One region of the Oceanimonas pelagia genome, then DNA from elsewhere that is predicted to be linked to it. Evidence: riboswitches for the same ligand, from Rfam matches in the RefSeq annotation. Region 1 holds a riboswitch; the other holds the start of a gene.
What was found. Region 1 has a riboswitch for thiamine pyrophosphate ahead of PU634_RS00365 (3-oxoacyl-ACP reductase). Riboswitches for the same ligand answer to the same signal wherever they lie in the genome.

Region 2: it holds a riboswitch for thiamine pyrophosphate, as region 1 does, so the genes downstream of both, thiD (bifunctional hydroxymethylpyrimidine kinase/phosphomethylpyrimidine kinase) here and PU634_RS00365 (3-oxoacyl-ACP reductase) in region 1, are expected to answer to the same signal.

The regions. Positions count from the first base shown of each region.
Region 1 is NZ_CP118224.1:73,905-81,321, reverse strand. It holds gene PU634_RS00395 (hypothetical protein) at 1-23, shown strand, start outside; gene osmF (glycine betaine ABC transporter substrate-binding protein OsmF) at 108-1,019, shown strand; gene PU634_RS00385 (ABC transporter permease) at 1,114-2,289, shown strand; gene PU634_RS00380 (ABC transporter ATP-binding protein) at 2,286-3,224, shown strand; gene PU634_RS00375 (ABC transporter permease) at 3,221-3,949, shown strand; gene PU634_RS00370 (LLM class flavin-dependent oxidoreductase) at 4,045-5,343, opposite strand; gene PU634_RS00365 (3-oxoacyl-ACP reductase) at 5,343-6,116, opposite strand; TPP riboswitch at 6,166-6,262, opposite strand; gene pyrC (dihydroorotase) at 6,453-7,417, shown strand, end outside.
Region 2 is NZ_CP118224.1:3,368,077-3,375,493, reverse strand. It holds gene PU634_RS16145 (putative monovalent cation/H+ antiporter subunit A) at 1-297, opposite strand, end outside; gene thiD (bifunctional hydroxymethylpyrimidine kinase/phosphomethylpyrimidine kinase) at 497-1,303, opposite strand; TPP riboswitch at 1,338-1,439, opposite strand; gene polA (DNA polymerase I) at 1,741-4,470, opposite strand; gene elbB (isoprenoid biosynthesis glyoxalase ElbB) at 4,781-5,428, shown strand; gene PU634_RS16125 (7-cyano-7-deazaguanine/7-aminomethyl-7-deazaguanine transporter) at 5,806-6,465, opposite strand; gene PU634_RS16120 (DUF3630 family protein) at 6,593-6,823, opposite strand; gene PU634_RS16115 (protein adenylyltransferase SelO) at 6,853-7,417, opposite strand, start outside.

The sequences.
Region 1 (7,417 bases):
AAACGCCAAAAGCCCCGGAATAGGGTTCAGATGAGATCTGCCATGGGGTACCCTTAATCCTGTATTCAATAAAGGTGCCCCCATTTCGCCGAATAAGGAATAACGTCATGAAAAAGCTGCTGGCTTCGGCCATGTTTACCCTTTCTGCCGCCCTTGCCCTGCCGGCCATGGCGGCGGACCCCATTGTGGTATCGTCCAAAATCGACACCGAAGGCGGCCTGCTCGGCAACCTGATCTATCAGGCCCTGAACAACGCCGGACTGGAGGTGGAAAACCGCAGCCAGCTGGGCGGCACGCCCATCGTGCGCAAGGCCATTATCGCCGGTGAAATCGATATCTACCCGGAGTACACCGGCAACGCCGCCTTTTTTCATCAGAAAGAAGACAGCGACGCCTGGAAGCACTTTGACAATGGCTATGCCCTGGCCAGGCAGCTGGATTACGACGCCCATCAACTGGTGTGGCTGACCCCGGCCAACGCCAACAACACCTGGGCCATTGCCGTGCGCCAGGAAATTGCCGGCCCCAATAACCTGGCCACCATGTCGGATTTTGGCCGCTATGTGAGCGCAGGCGGCGACATCAAGCTGGCGGCCTCGGCGGAGTTTGTGTCCAGCCCCGCCGTGCTGCCCGCCTTTCAGCAGACCTACGGCTTTGAGCTGAGCGACGACCAGCTGCTGGTGCTCTCCGGCGGCAACACCGCCGCCACCATCAAGGCCGCCGCCCTGCAAACCGACAATACCAACGCCGCCATGGTCTATGGTACCGACGGCGCCATCGCCTCCGTGGGTCTGGTAGTGATGGACGACGACAAGGGCGTGCAGCCGGTCTACGCCCCCGCTCCCATAGTGCGGGAAAGCGTGCTCAAGGCGCACCCGGAGATCGCCGGCATTCTGGAGCCGGTGTTTCAGTCGCTGGATGTGAAAACCCTGCAAACCCTTAACAGCCGCATCGCCATCGGCGGTGAAAGCGCCGAGGCCGTGGCCGCCGATTATCTGGCGGGCCTGACTCAGGACTGATGAACCTGTAGGCCCCCATTTATTGGGGCAAACCATGCGACATACGGCACTGCCGCCCGGTTAAAACCGGGCCTACGGCATACGCAGGCCGGCAATGAAGAACGCAAAAATTTATCTCGGGGAGTCACCCATTCTTTTGTCATTAAAACCCGACAAGGTCGGCGGCCTGCTGGCGGCGGCGCTGGTGGCCAGCCTGCTGGCACTGCCCTTTGTCGGCCTGCAACCCAACCGTCTTTTTCCCGGCGAGGCCCTGAGTCTGCTGAATTCAGCAGGTATCACCGGCTTATGGCCGCTGCTGTTGCTGCCCCTGTGCCTGACTAACCGTGCCCTGCCCCTGCGGCTGTTGCTCACCACCGCCGCTCTGCCGCTGCTGCTTTATACCGCCGGTCACACCGCCACCGCCCTGCTGGAAAATGCCGGCCCCCTGGCCCGGGTCTCGCTGGGTGCCGGTTTCTGGCTGGCCTTGTTCTGGCTGTGCCTGCTGATCACCGACACCGCCCTGCGGCTGAAGCTCGGGCCATTGTCCCGGCTGGCGCTGGTAACCGTCCTTACCGGTGCCGTTATCGCCCTGCTGGCCGCAGGCCGCTGTGACGATCTTTCGTTACTGAAGGAGTTTCACAACCGCAGCGACTTCTGGCGGCAGGGCCTGCGCCATCTGCAGCTGGCCCTGGGCAGCATGGTGCCGGCGGTGCTGGCAGGCATTCCGCTGGGGGTGGCCTGCCATCGCTCGCCGGGACTACGGGCGGCGCTGTTTCCGGTGCTCAATATTTTGCAGACAGTGCCCAGCCTGGCCATGTTTGGCCTGCTGATGGTGCCGCTCAGCCTGCTGGCCACCGCATACCCCTGGCTGGGTGAGCTGGGCATTCGCGGCATCGGCGCGGCGCCGGCGGTAATCGCCCTGTTTCTGTATTCGCTGCTGCCGATCGTCAGCAACACGGCACTGGGTTTTGACCGGGTGGATGCCAGCATACGCGAGGCGGCCACCGCCATGGGCATGAGCCGCCGCCAGCGGCTGTGGCAGGTGGAATTTCCCCTGGCCATGCCGGTGATCCTGAGCGGCCTGCGGGTGGTGGTGACCCTCAATATCGGTCTGGTGGCGGTGGCGGCCCTGGTGGGCGGCGGTGGCTACGGCACCTACATCTTTCAGGGGCTGGGTCAGACCGCCACCGATCTGGTGATCCTCGGTGCCCTGCCCACTCTGCTGCTGGCGTTTCTGGCCGCCATGCTTATCGACACCCTGATCGCCCTGCAACAAGGCACTCGCGAATGATTGAAGTAAGAAACCTGAGCAAACAATTCGGCGGGCAGACTGCGGTAAAGGATCTGTCGTTCAAGGTGGACAGCGGCCGAGTCTGCGCCCTGGTGGGCACCTCCGGCTGCGGCAAGTCCACCACCCTGCGCATGCTCAACCGGCTGATTGAACCCAGTTCGGGCGAGATTTTCATTCAGGGGCAAAACGTCACCACCCTTCCCGCCGAGCAGCTGCGCCGGCGCATTGGTTACGCCATTCAGGGAGTGGGGCTGTTTCCGCATCAGACCATTGCCCGCAACATTGCCACCGTGCCGCGCCTGCTGGGCTGGAGCAAAACCGACATCGACGCCCGGGTGAGCGAGCTGCTGAGCCTGTTCCGGCTCGATCCCGCCACCTTTGCCGGCAAATATCCGCACCAGTTGTCCGGCGGCGAGCAACAGCGGGTGGGCGTGGCACGGGCGCTGGCGGCTCACCCTGAGCTGCTGCTGATGGACGAGCCCTTTGGTGCCCTGGATCCGCTCACCCGGGAACACCTGCAGGACGAGCTGCTGCATATACAGCAGCTGCTGGGCATCACCATCATCATGGTGACCCACGATCTGGAAGAGGCCATTAAAATGGCCGACGTGATTGCGGTGATGGACAAGGGCGAAATACTGCAGATGGACAGCCCCGACGTCCTGCTGCGCCACCCCAGGCCCGGCTTTGTGCAAAGCCTGGTGGGCGGCCAGGACAGATCCCTGCGGCTGCTGGCCACTCAGACCCTGGCGAAGATAATGACCCCGGTTACTCAGCCCTGTGATCCTGCCATGAGCGCCGGCACCAGCCTGCGTGACGCCCTGGCCGGGCTTATCTGGCAGGGCGCCGACCGGCTGACCGTGGTCAATGACGCCGGCCAACCGGTGGGCGAAGTGACCCTGAACGAACTGCTGAAACGGGGAGCCGGCGCATGACCCGCACGCTGGGCTGGCTGATCCCCGGGCTGTTGCTGGCCCTGCTTACCCTGAACATGGAGGCGCTGGCCCCGCTGTTTCGCCCCCTGGTCAACACCCCCGCGCCGGCCATTTACGCCCGCGACAGCTTTGCCAACCTGCTGGGCTGGCACGCGCTGGCGGTGTTTGCCGCCATTGCCGCCGCCACCCTGCTGGCGCTGGGCGCCGCCATCGCCGTGACCCGGCCTTCGGGCAAGGCCTTCTTTCCGCTGGCCCGGGCCGTGGCCAACCTGGGCCAGACCTTTCCGCCGGTGGCGGTGCTGGCGCTGGCGGTGCCGGCGCTGGGGTTTGGGCTGACCCCCACCCTGGTGGCGTTACTGCTGTACGGCATGCTGCCGATTTTTGAGAATGCGGTCACCGGCCTGCAGCAAATTCCCGCCAGCGTGCGCGAGGCCGCCAGGGGCATGGGCATGACGCCCTGGCAGCAGTTATGGCGGGTAGAACTGCCCCTGGCACTGCCCACCCTGGTGGCGGGTATTCGTATTTCGCTGATCATCAGCATCGGCACCGCCACCATTGGCTCCACGGTGGCGGCCAAGGGCTTTGGCGAAGTGATCATTGCCGGGCTGCTTACCGACAACCTGGCCTTTGTGCTGCAGGGCGGCATTATGGTGGCGCTGATGGCCATGGTGCTTGACGCCCTGCTCCGCCGCCTGGAGCAACGGCTGACGCCGCCGGGCGGGTGAAAATGCGGGGATTGGGGAAAATGTAGGCCCGAATTTATTCGGGCAAATGCGTTCACCTGCAACACTGCTGCCCCGATAAATCGGGGCCTACAAGATCACGGTTTAACCAAACCCAAGTGCTCCCGCAAGGTACTGCCTTCATACTCGGTGCGGAACAGGCCGCGGCGTTGCAGCTCGGGCACCACCTGATCCACAAAGTCCTCGATGCCGGCGGGCAGTGAGGGCGGCATCAGGTTGAAGCCGTCGGCACCTTCATTGCGGAACCACTGCTCCATGCGATCGGCTATCGACTCGGGCGTGCCCACCATGGTGCAGTGGCCGCCGCCGGCAGCAAGCCGGCCCAGCAGCTGGCGCACCGTGGGCTGCTCGGTCTCGATAATCCGCAGTATGGTGGCGTAGCGGCCCTTGGGGCCGGTGAAGGCGTCCAGCGACGGCAATGCCGGCACCGGGGCGTCCAGCTCCCAGCCGGAGCAGTCCTGTCCCACATAGGTGCCGAGCTGGCGTAGCGAGGCATCGGCGGGCAGCAGCTCGTCCAGCTCCCGCTGCTTGGCCCTGGCCTCGGCCTCGGTGGAGGCCACATAGGTCACCAGCCCGGGCATGATGGGCACGTCCACGTTGCGGCCGGCGTCCTTTACCCGGCGCTTGATGTCACGGTAGTAGTCCTGGGCCGCCGGCAAATCGTAGGCCACGGCGTAGATGGCCTCGGCGCATTTGGCCGCCAGCGCCCGGCCCTGCTCCGACGCACCGGCCTGAAACAGCACCGGATGCCCCTGGGGCGGGCGCGGCACATTGAGCGGGCCGTCCACCAGAAAGAACTCGCCCTGGTGGTTGATGGGGGTCACCTTGTCCGGGTCGGCATAGTGGCCGGCGCGATCCATCACCAGGGCCCCTTCCTGCCAGGAATCCCACAACTTGATCACCGCATTTACAAATTCCTCGGCCCGGCGATAACGCTCGGCGTGGGCCGGCATGGTCTCGTAGCCGTGGTTACGGGCTTCCACGTCAAACATGGAGGTCACCACGTTCCAGCCCATGCGGCCGTTGGAGATATGATCCAGCGAGGCCATCATGCGCGCCGCGTGAAAGGGGGTGAAAAAGGTGCTGGAGACGGTACTGATAAAGCCGATGCGATCCGTGGCCCGGCTCATGGCCGCCATGGCGGTGAGCGGCTCCAGAAACCAGTAGCTGCCGTCCGCCACATTGCCGGTAGACTGGCCGTCGGCAAAGAACACCGCATCCAGTTTGCCGCGCTCGGCGGTTTGCGCCAGCCGCTCGTAATAGCGAATGTCGCCCAACTGCTCCACCGCCGAGTTGGGATGACGCCAGGCCGCCCTGTGGTGACCGCACCCGAACAGAAACAGGTTCAGGTGCATCATGCGTTCATTCATGCTCATCAGTTTTTCACCAGACCGCCGTCCACCACCAGGTTCTGGCCGGTGACCGAGCGGGACCAGGGCGAGGCGAAGAACAGGGTGGCGTCGGCAAACTCCGCCGGCGTGGTTACCCGGCGCAGCGGCGTGCTGGCGGCGATATAGTCAAACACCGCTTCCGGCGTCGCCGCAGAGGCATCCGTGGTGCGCAGCAGACCGCCGGACACCATGTTAACGGTAATGCCGTCCGGGCCCAGATCCTGGGACAGGGTGCGGGTCAGCGACAGCAGCGCCGCCTTGGCGGCGGTGTAGTCGTGGTAGGGCACCACCGGGTTCTGGAACAGGTTGGTGCCCACGTTGACGATGCGGCCAAAGCCCTGCTTGCGCATGCCGCCCAGCGCCGCTTGAGTGGTGTGGAGGGCACCGCCCACCACGCCTTCCAGCTGCTGGTTGAGGTGCTCCCAGGCCAGCGCATCGGCATGGGTGCGGGCGTCGCCGTTAAAGGAAAACGCCGGCAGGGCGTTGTTGATTACCGTGGTCACCGGGCAGCCGAAATGGGCCTCGGCCTGCTCGAACATGGCCTGCACGGCGGCGGCGTCACGCACGTCGGCCTGCACCGCCAGCGCCCGCTCCGGAGCCTCGGCCACCAGTTTCTGCGCCGCCTCGGCGCTGTTCAGGTAGTTGATCACCACTTTCGCGCCTTCGCGCAGAAAGGCGCGCACCAGATGTTCACCCAGGCCGCGGGCACCGCCGGTGACCAGCACCAGTTGTTCGTTCAGCTTGATGGAAGTTTGCATTTTCTACCTCAACGGTGAGGCGAAGGCATGATGAGGCAGCAATGGCACCGGGCCGGCAGGCTGACATCCCTTCGCCAGTATGAACTGGATCAGGTTCTACGGGTGTTATCTCAGCCCTGCATCGCAGGACACCCCGTGTCTCGGCTCGAACCATAACATACCCCTGCGCTCAAGGGCGAGAGGCGTGAGGAGGGAAGGAGTGAGGGTGTAAAACTGCCTGCCAGGCCGCCTGCTTTCCCCTCCCCCTTCACGCCTCACATGTTCAGAAGTTTGGTGAAAAAGGCCCGGAGGTGGATAATGAAGGCATCGAAAGCCATGGATAACGCCGAGCCGACAATGACCACAACTACGACCACACTGACCATTACCCGCCCCGACGACTGGCACCTGCACCTGCGCGACGGAGAGCAACTGCAAGACACGGTACGCGACGCCAGCCGCTATCTGGGCCGCGCCCTCGTCATGCCCAACCTGGTGCCCCCCGTCACCACCACCGAGCTGGCGCTGGAATACCGCGACCGCATTCTGGCGGTGCGCCCCGAGGGCAGCCGGTTTGAGCCGGTGATGAGCCTGTATCTCACCGACAACACCCAGCCCGAGGAAATCCGCAAGGCCAGGGCCACCGGCAAGATTGCCGCCTGCAAACTCTATCCGGCCGGTGCTACCACCAACTCCGACTCCGGCGTGACCGATGTGAAAAACATCTACCCGGTGCTGGAAGCCATGCAGGAAACCGGCACCCTGCTGCTGGTGCACGGTGAAGTCACTGATTCCCGCATCGACATCTTCGACCGGGAAAAAGTGTTTCTGGAAACCGTGCTGCCCGACGTGGTGCGCGACTTTCCCGATCTGAAAATCGTGCTCGAGCACATCACCACCGAGCATGCGGTTAAATTCGTGGAGCAGGCCGGTGACAACGTGGCCGCCACCATCACCGCCCACCACCTGCTGTTCAACCGCAACCACATGCTGGTGGGCGGCATTCGTCCGCACTACTACTGCCTGCCCATTCTCAAGCGCAACACCCATCAGCAGGCGCTGGTGCGCGCCGCCACCAGCGGCAGCAAAAAGTTCTTTCTGGGCACCGACTCGGCGCCGCACTTCCAGCACCGCAAGGAAGCCGCCTGCGGCTGCGCCGGTGCCTACACCTCTCACGCCGCCATTGAGCTGTATGCCGAAGCCTTTGAAGAAGCCGGGGCGCTGGACAAGCTGGAAGCCTTTGCCAGCCACCACGGCCCCGACTTCTACGGCCTGCCCCGCAACCAGGATACCATCACCCTGGTGAAACAAGCCTGGACCGT
Region 2 (7,417 bases), 300 kb from region 1:
CTCCAGGTAACGGCCGCCGTAAACGAGGATAAAGGTACCGATGCCGGTGATCAGCAGGGCAAACATCAGGCCGAGTCCGTCCAGCATAAAACTCAGGCTGACATTAAGGCTGGGAATCCAGTCGTAATGAAACTGCACCGTTTCGCCGCCGGTCACCCGGGGCCAGAAACTGGCGAAATAACCGAACAGGGTGGCCGGCAACAGCGCCAGCCCGCCGCCGATATGCCGGCCCAGCCGGGGGCTCAGCAGCGGCACCAGGGCGGCCAGAACAAAACCTGCCAGAACGGCAACAAGCATACGCAAGGCTCCTTTTCATGCCCGTGCAAGGCGTCAGGATCGGCGAAGATAAAAGGAGAGACTCTGAATGCAGACTATAGCAGTGAACATAATTGGATTAACTATCAGTGAGTTAATCCGTTTTTTATTGGTTATTGGCGCTGAAATACTACAAGCCGCCCCGGCCGGACGCAAGCGGGCCGGGGCAATAACGCCCGGCTCAGCGGGCGAAGAAGTGCTCCACCGGCCCCCGGCCCTGGCCGATTTTGAGGCGGGCGCCGGCCTCGATGGCCCGTTCGATGTAGTGCTTGGCCGAGGCCACCGCCAGCTCCAGTGTCAGCCCCTGGGCCAGGTAGGAGGCCAGGGCGCCGGACAGGGTGCAGCCGGTGCCGTGGGTGTTGGCGGTGATCACCCGGGGGGTGTCGAAACAGCGCACGTCCCCCTGATGCAGCAGCCAGTCAGGGCTGCGCGGCTCCTGTTGCAGAAATCCGCCCTTGAGCAGCACCGCCCGGCACTCCAGCTCACCGAGAGCCCCGAGCAGGGGCTCGATCTCACGCAGCGAGGCCGGCACCGGCCGGTCCGTCAGGCAGGCGGCTTCCGGCAGGTTGGGAGTGATCACGTCCGCCAGCGGCAGCAGCCGCCGCTTGAGGCAGTCTACCGCCTCGGGGGCCAGCAGCATGTCGCCGTTGGCGCTGACCATCACCGGATCCACCACCAGGTGCCGTGGCCGGTACTGCTCCAGCGCATCGGCCACGGTATTGATGGTGCCGGCGTCTCCCAACATGCCCACCTTGACCGCCGCCACCGGCAGATCGCCGAACACGGCGTCGAGCTGGGCACGAATAATATCCTGCGGTACCGGGTGCACGGCGGTCACGCCACGGGTGTTCTGGGCGGTAATGGCGGTGATCACCGAGCAGGCATAGCCGCCGGTGGCGGAAATGGCCTTGATGTCGGCCTGAATACCGGCGCCGCCACCGCTGTCGGAGCCGGCAATGGAGAGAATAATGGCTTTGCTGCTGTGCATGTCCTTATGGTCCTTGTGGGACGCAGAGCCCCAAGGCCATCGGCCACTGGTTCCCTACGCCAGAGTTACCTGGATCAGGTTCAACGGGTTCGGCATGGCTGCCGTCTCGGCCTTGCGGGCTCCCCGACCAATGGCCCGATAATACCCAGCCCACCGGTCAATTGCCAGCCGCTGTGCACACTCACAAAAATGTAACTAAGCAACAAAAAACATTCGATTGTATACAAAGCAAGATACTGTTCGCGAACAGCGCCCATAAAAAAACGCCTTCAGCGGAGGGGGCTGAAGGCGGCCTGAGCAGCATATGAAGTAAATGCAAAAAGCGGAACAGGGTAATTTACCCTGTCTCTGTACCTGGCCACACTCTACCCCCACGGCAGGGCAGAGAAAAGCCACAAAACGTAATATTATTTCAATATCGTTGTTTATTTGTCAGATTAGTGAGCCTGATCCCAGTTGTCGCCCACCCCGGCCTCCACCAGCAGGGGTACATCCAGGCTGGCGGCCTGCTGCATCAGCGCACAGATTTGCTCCCGGTACTCCTCCACCCTGTCTTCGCGAATCTCGAACACCAGTTCATCGTGCACCTGCATCAGCATGCGCACCTCGCCTTCGGGCAGCCCGGTGAGCCAGTCGTTCACCCGAATCATGGCCTTCTTGATGATGTCGGCGGCGGTGCCCTGCATGGGCGCATTGATGGCGGCCCGCTCGGCCCCCTTGCGCCGGGCACCGTTTTTCGACCTGATCTCCGGCAGGTAGAGCCGGCGACCGAACAGGGTGGAGACATAGCCCTGCTCGCTGGCCTGGGCCCGGGTGTCTTCCATGTAGCGCAGCACGCCCGGATAGCGCTCGAAGTAGATATCCATGTACTGCTGCGCCTCGTTGCGGCCAATGCCCAGCTGGCGCGCCAGGCCAAAGGCGCTCATGCCGTAGATAAGCCCGAAGTTGATGGCCTTGGCCCGGCGGCGCTGCTCGGAGGTCACCTCGTCCACGGCCACACCGAATACCTCGGCAGCGGTGGCGCGGTGAATGTCCTGACCGTGGGCAAAGGCGTCGAGCAGGCCCTTGTCCTGGGACAGATGGGCCATGATGCGCAGCTCAATCTGGGAGTAGTCCGCCGCCACCAGCCTGTAGCCGGGCTCGGCCACAAAGGCCTGACGAATGCGCCGCCCTTCATGTGTGCGAATGGGAATGTTCTGCAGGTTGGGATCCGACGACGACAACCGGCCGGTGGCGGTGTTGGCCTGATGATAGGAGGTATGAATGCGACCGCTGTGCTCGTTGACCATTTGCGGCAGCTTGTCGGTATAGGTGGACTTGAGCTTGCTCAGGGCCCGGTATTCCATCAGCAGTTTGGGCAGGGGGTAGTCCAGCGCCAGCTCCTGCAGCACTTCCTCGGCGGTGGACGGCGCGCCCTTGGGGGTTTTCTTGATCACCGGCAGCTCAAGTTTGGTAAACAGGATCTCGCCCAGCTGTTTGGTGGAGCTGAGGTTAAAGGGCTCGCCGGCAAGCGTGTGGGCCTCCCGCTCCAGCTCCTTGAGCCGTTTGGCAATTTCGTCGCTCTGCGCCGCCAGCAACTGGCTGTCGATGCGCACGCCGGTGTATTCCATGTTCGCCAGAATGGGCACCAGTGGCAGTTCTATGTCGGTGAACACGCTTTGCAGGGCCGGCTCGGCGGCCAGCCTTTCGCTCAGGTGATGATGCAGCCGCAGGGTAATGTCGGCGTCTTCCGCCGCATAGGGGCCGGCCTGCTCCAGGGGGATCTGGTTAAAGGTCAGCTGTTTGGCGCCCTTGCCGGCAATGGACTCAAAGGACATGGTGCTGTGCTTGAGAAAAAAGGCCGCCATGCTGTCCATGTCATGCCTGGTCTGCACCGAGTTCAGGACATAGGACTCCAGCATGGTATCGAGCAGCGCCCCCTTCATGTGAATGCCGTGATTCCTCAGCACATTGATATCGTACTTGAGGTTCTGGCCCAGCTTGATGCGGGTTTCGTCTTCCAGCAGCGGCTTGAGTGCGCCCAGCACGGCGTCTTCGCTCAGCTGCTCGGGCGCATCCAGGTAATCGTGGCCAAAGGGCACATAGGCGGCCTGCCCCGCCTCCACCGCAAACGATACCCCCACCACCCGGGCGTCCCGGTAACTGAGGCTGGTGGTTTCGGTATCAAAGGCAAACAGCGGTGCCGCCTTCAGTTTTTCGATCCAGGCGTCCAGCTCGGCCTGTTCGGTGATGATCTGGTAGTCGGTGGCCGGTGCTTCCGGCTGCGCTTCCTCGATCTCGCCCGAGTCCAGTTCGGCCAGCAGATTGCGGAACTCATATTCCTGATACAGGGCGCGCAGGGCTTCAACGTCCGGCTCGCTCTGTTGCAGATCGGCGGGGCCCACATGCAGTTTTACATCGGTCTTGATGGTGGCCAGGGTGTAGGACAGCCGCACCTGCTCCTCGTGCTCGGCAAACTTGGCGGCAAAGGACCTGGATCCGCGAAAACCCAGTTCGGCAATCCTGTCGGAATTGGCGGCAATGTCGTCGATGGATCCCAGCCCCTGCAACAGCGCCAGGGCGGTTTTCTCGCCCACCCCGGGCATGCCGGGAATGTTGTCGACTTTGTCACCCACCAGCGCCAGCAGATCGATGATCAGCTCCGGCGGCACGCCGAATTTTTCCACTACGCCGTCCCGGTCGAGAAAGCTGTTTTTCATGGTGTCCATCAGCAACACATGATCCGACACCAGCTGGGCCATATCCTTGTCGCCGGTACTGATCACCACATCCAGCTGCTGCTCGGTGGCCTGCCGGGCCAGAGTGCCGATCACGTCGTCTGCCTCCACCCCTTCCTCGATCAGCAGCGGCAGCCCCATGGCACGAATAATGTCGTGAATGGGCTTGATCTGCTCCCGCAGATCGTCCGGCATCGAGGGCCGGTGCGCCTTGTATTGCGGGTAGATGTCATCGCGGAAGGTCTTGCCCTTGGCGTCGAACACCACCGCCACCCGGGACTCGGGAAACTGCTTGTGCAGGCTGCGCAGCATGTTGGTGACCACGCGAATGGCGCCGGTGGGGCGGCCATCGCTGGTGCGCAGATCCGCCTGCTGGGACGCAAAATAGGCACGGTAAAGGTAGGAGGATCCATCGACCAGGATCAGAGGTTTGGCAGGAATGGCAACCATGACGTTATTCTCGTTAATGCGGTGGCCGCTAGCATGCCACAGCGGGCCGCCGGACTCCACGGCGCCGACCCGGACAGCCTGTGGATAACTCTGTGCAAGAGTGATCGCGACCGGATCCTGAAAGAATCAATTAAGCATTAATTTTCAATTGCTTAAACAAAAATCCAAGATCTTGATAAGGGATCCGCTAATGTGGAAAATCGACAGGAAGGGAATATTGCACAAAGATTAACCGCGAGTAATCCTAGCACAAGCTGCCACCTTCAACCCGACGCAAGTCACAAAATTCATCACCGGAAAGGAGAGCAAAATGAAAAAAGTTGCCGTTATTCTGAGCGGCTGCGGCGTGTACGACGGCGCGGAAATTCACGAAGCCGTGCTCTGCCTGCTGCACCTGGCCCGCAACGGGGCCCGCTACCAGTGTTTTGCCCCCGACCAGCCCCAGCATCATGTGATCGACCACCGCACCGGCGAGGAAAGCGGAGAACAGCGCAATATGCTGACCGAGGCCGCGCGCATCGCCCGGGGCGACATTCAGCCGCTGTCGGAACTCAGGGTCGAAGATTTCGACGCCCTGCTGCTGCCCGGCGGCTTTGGCGCCGCCAAGAACCTGTGCAGTTTTGCCTTTGAAGGCGCGGCATGCGAGGTGGACAACGAGGTGCTGAGCGCCTGCAGCGCCTTTGCCCGGGCCCGTAAACCCGCCGGATACTGCTGCATTGCCCCCGTGTTGATCCCGCGCGTTTATCCCGCCGGGGTCAAGGGTACCATAGGCACGGACGCCGCCACCGCCGGGGCCTTTGCCGCCATGGGCGGCGAACATATCGGCTGTGCCGTCACCGACGTGGTGGAAGACGCGCACTACCGGGTGATCTCCACCCCCGCCTACATGCTGGCACAAAGCATTACCGAGGCCGACACCGGCATTGGCAAGCTGGTGAAACGATTGCTGGAGATGTAAAAGTTCAGTCACAGCCATGGTTTCACGAGCGTCGCGAGCGAAAGCCAGGCGAGGCGAAAAGCGGCGAAGAAGCGGAGTGTACTTGCAGTACATGAGCATTTTGAGCCGCTTTTCAACGACGCATGGCTGAGCGCAGCAGCTCGTTTGCAAGCACAAAAAAAGGGCCGGCATATAGCCGGCCTTAAACTCTGGAAGCAATGTGAGCAATGTCGTGCCTTCGCAAGCTGCCGCGCCCTGTGTTCGACGGGGAGGCCGTGTTCGGAAAGCAAGGTAACGATAATCGTTATCATTTAATGTTGCAACCTTTTTTTCTGCCCCGCCCAACGGACATAAAAAATGCCGGGCTAACCCGGCATTCCTGCACTCATCAACACCGCTCAGTGGCTGGTCTGCAGGGCCGCCTGCGCATCGCCCAGCACCTTGCGACTCAGGTATTTCAGCAGCAGACCATAGGCGGGTACAAACAGCGCCAGGCTGAACACCAGCTTGAAGCCGTAGTCCACCCAGGCGATCTCCACCCAGTGCTCGGCCATAAAGGGATCCGGCGAACGCCAGAACGCCAGGCTGAAAAACGCCAGGGTATCCACCAGGTTGCCGAAAATGGTGGAACAGGTGGGAGCCACCCACCAGGCCCTGATCTGGCGCAGCCGGTTAAACACCGACACATCCATGATCTGCCCGAGCACATAGGCCATAAAGCTGGCCAACGCGATGCGGGCCACAAACAGGTTGAATTCCGACAGCGCCCCCAGCCCCTGGAAGCTTGCCTCAAAAAACAGCACCGACAACACATAGGAGCTGGCCAGGGCCGGCAGCATCACCGCAAAAATAATGCGCCGGGCCAGCCCGGCGCCAAAAATACGCACCGTCAGATCCGTGGCCAGGTAAATAAAGGGAAAACTGAGCGCCCCCCAGGTGGTATGAAAGCCAAACAGGGTAAAAGGCAGTTGCACCAGGTAGTTACTGGCGGCAATCACCGCGATATGAAACAACGACAGCCGGATCAGGGCCGTGCGGTATTGAGCAGAAGAGATCATGTATCACCTTTTTGATAAATGGGGTCAGGGAACCCATAAGGGTTAACACCGCATACCTAACAAGACAAAACGGCGGCATTTTAGTCGTTTTTTAAACATTTGTCTTTACTTGAAGTAAGTTTTTGGCTCAATGGCGGTTCCACTGCCCGGTCAGCCAGACCGCCACTTCCTCGTCCTGCCCGCTCAGGGCTTCCAGCCAGGCGCAGTCGGCGTAATGCTGAAAACACAAAAACAGCCGGCTGCCTTCAAAGTCCACCAGCCACTGGTGGTAGTCGGCGCCGGCTTCCCGCTCCAGCACCGTCAGCCCCAATGCCTGAGCCAGGGCATTGGCCCAGCCGGGAAAGGTTTCAATGGTCAAGGGACATTCACTTTTTAAGGGCGTCATGGTCATGAACTACAGGAAATACAAAGGGATGCCGCCCATTCCGGGGCCGGCTCGGCATAGGCGTTGAATTCGGGCTGGTCGTCAAAGGGCGCCGCCAGCAGTTGCAGCAGGGTATCGGCCTCGGCCATGTCACCCTGCTCGGCACGTTCAATGGCCCGCTGGGCCAGGTGGTTGCGCAACACGTATTTGGGATTGACCGCATCCATGGCGGCCCGGCGCTCGGCCCGAGTGCCGTTTTCCTGCGCCAGCCTTGACCGGTAACGGGAAAACCAGTCATTCCAGGCTTCGGGAGCGGGCAACAGGGCGGCCAGGCTGGGCGGCAACTCGCCCTCGGCCTCAAGCAGCGCCAGGCGACGAAACCAGCAGCTGTAATCCACCTTGTGCTCGGCCATCAGGGTAAACATGTCCCGGAACAGGGCCGGATCCTCGTCCTGCCACTGCTCAAGTCCCAGTTTTTGACGCATGCGCGCGGAATAGGCAGTCAGCAACCGATGCTCGTATTGCCCCAGAGACGCTTGCAGCGCCTCCAGCTCAATGTGACCCGACAGTGCCTGGGCCAGCCGTTGC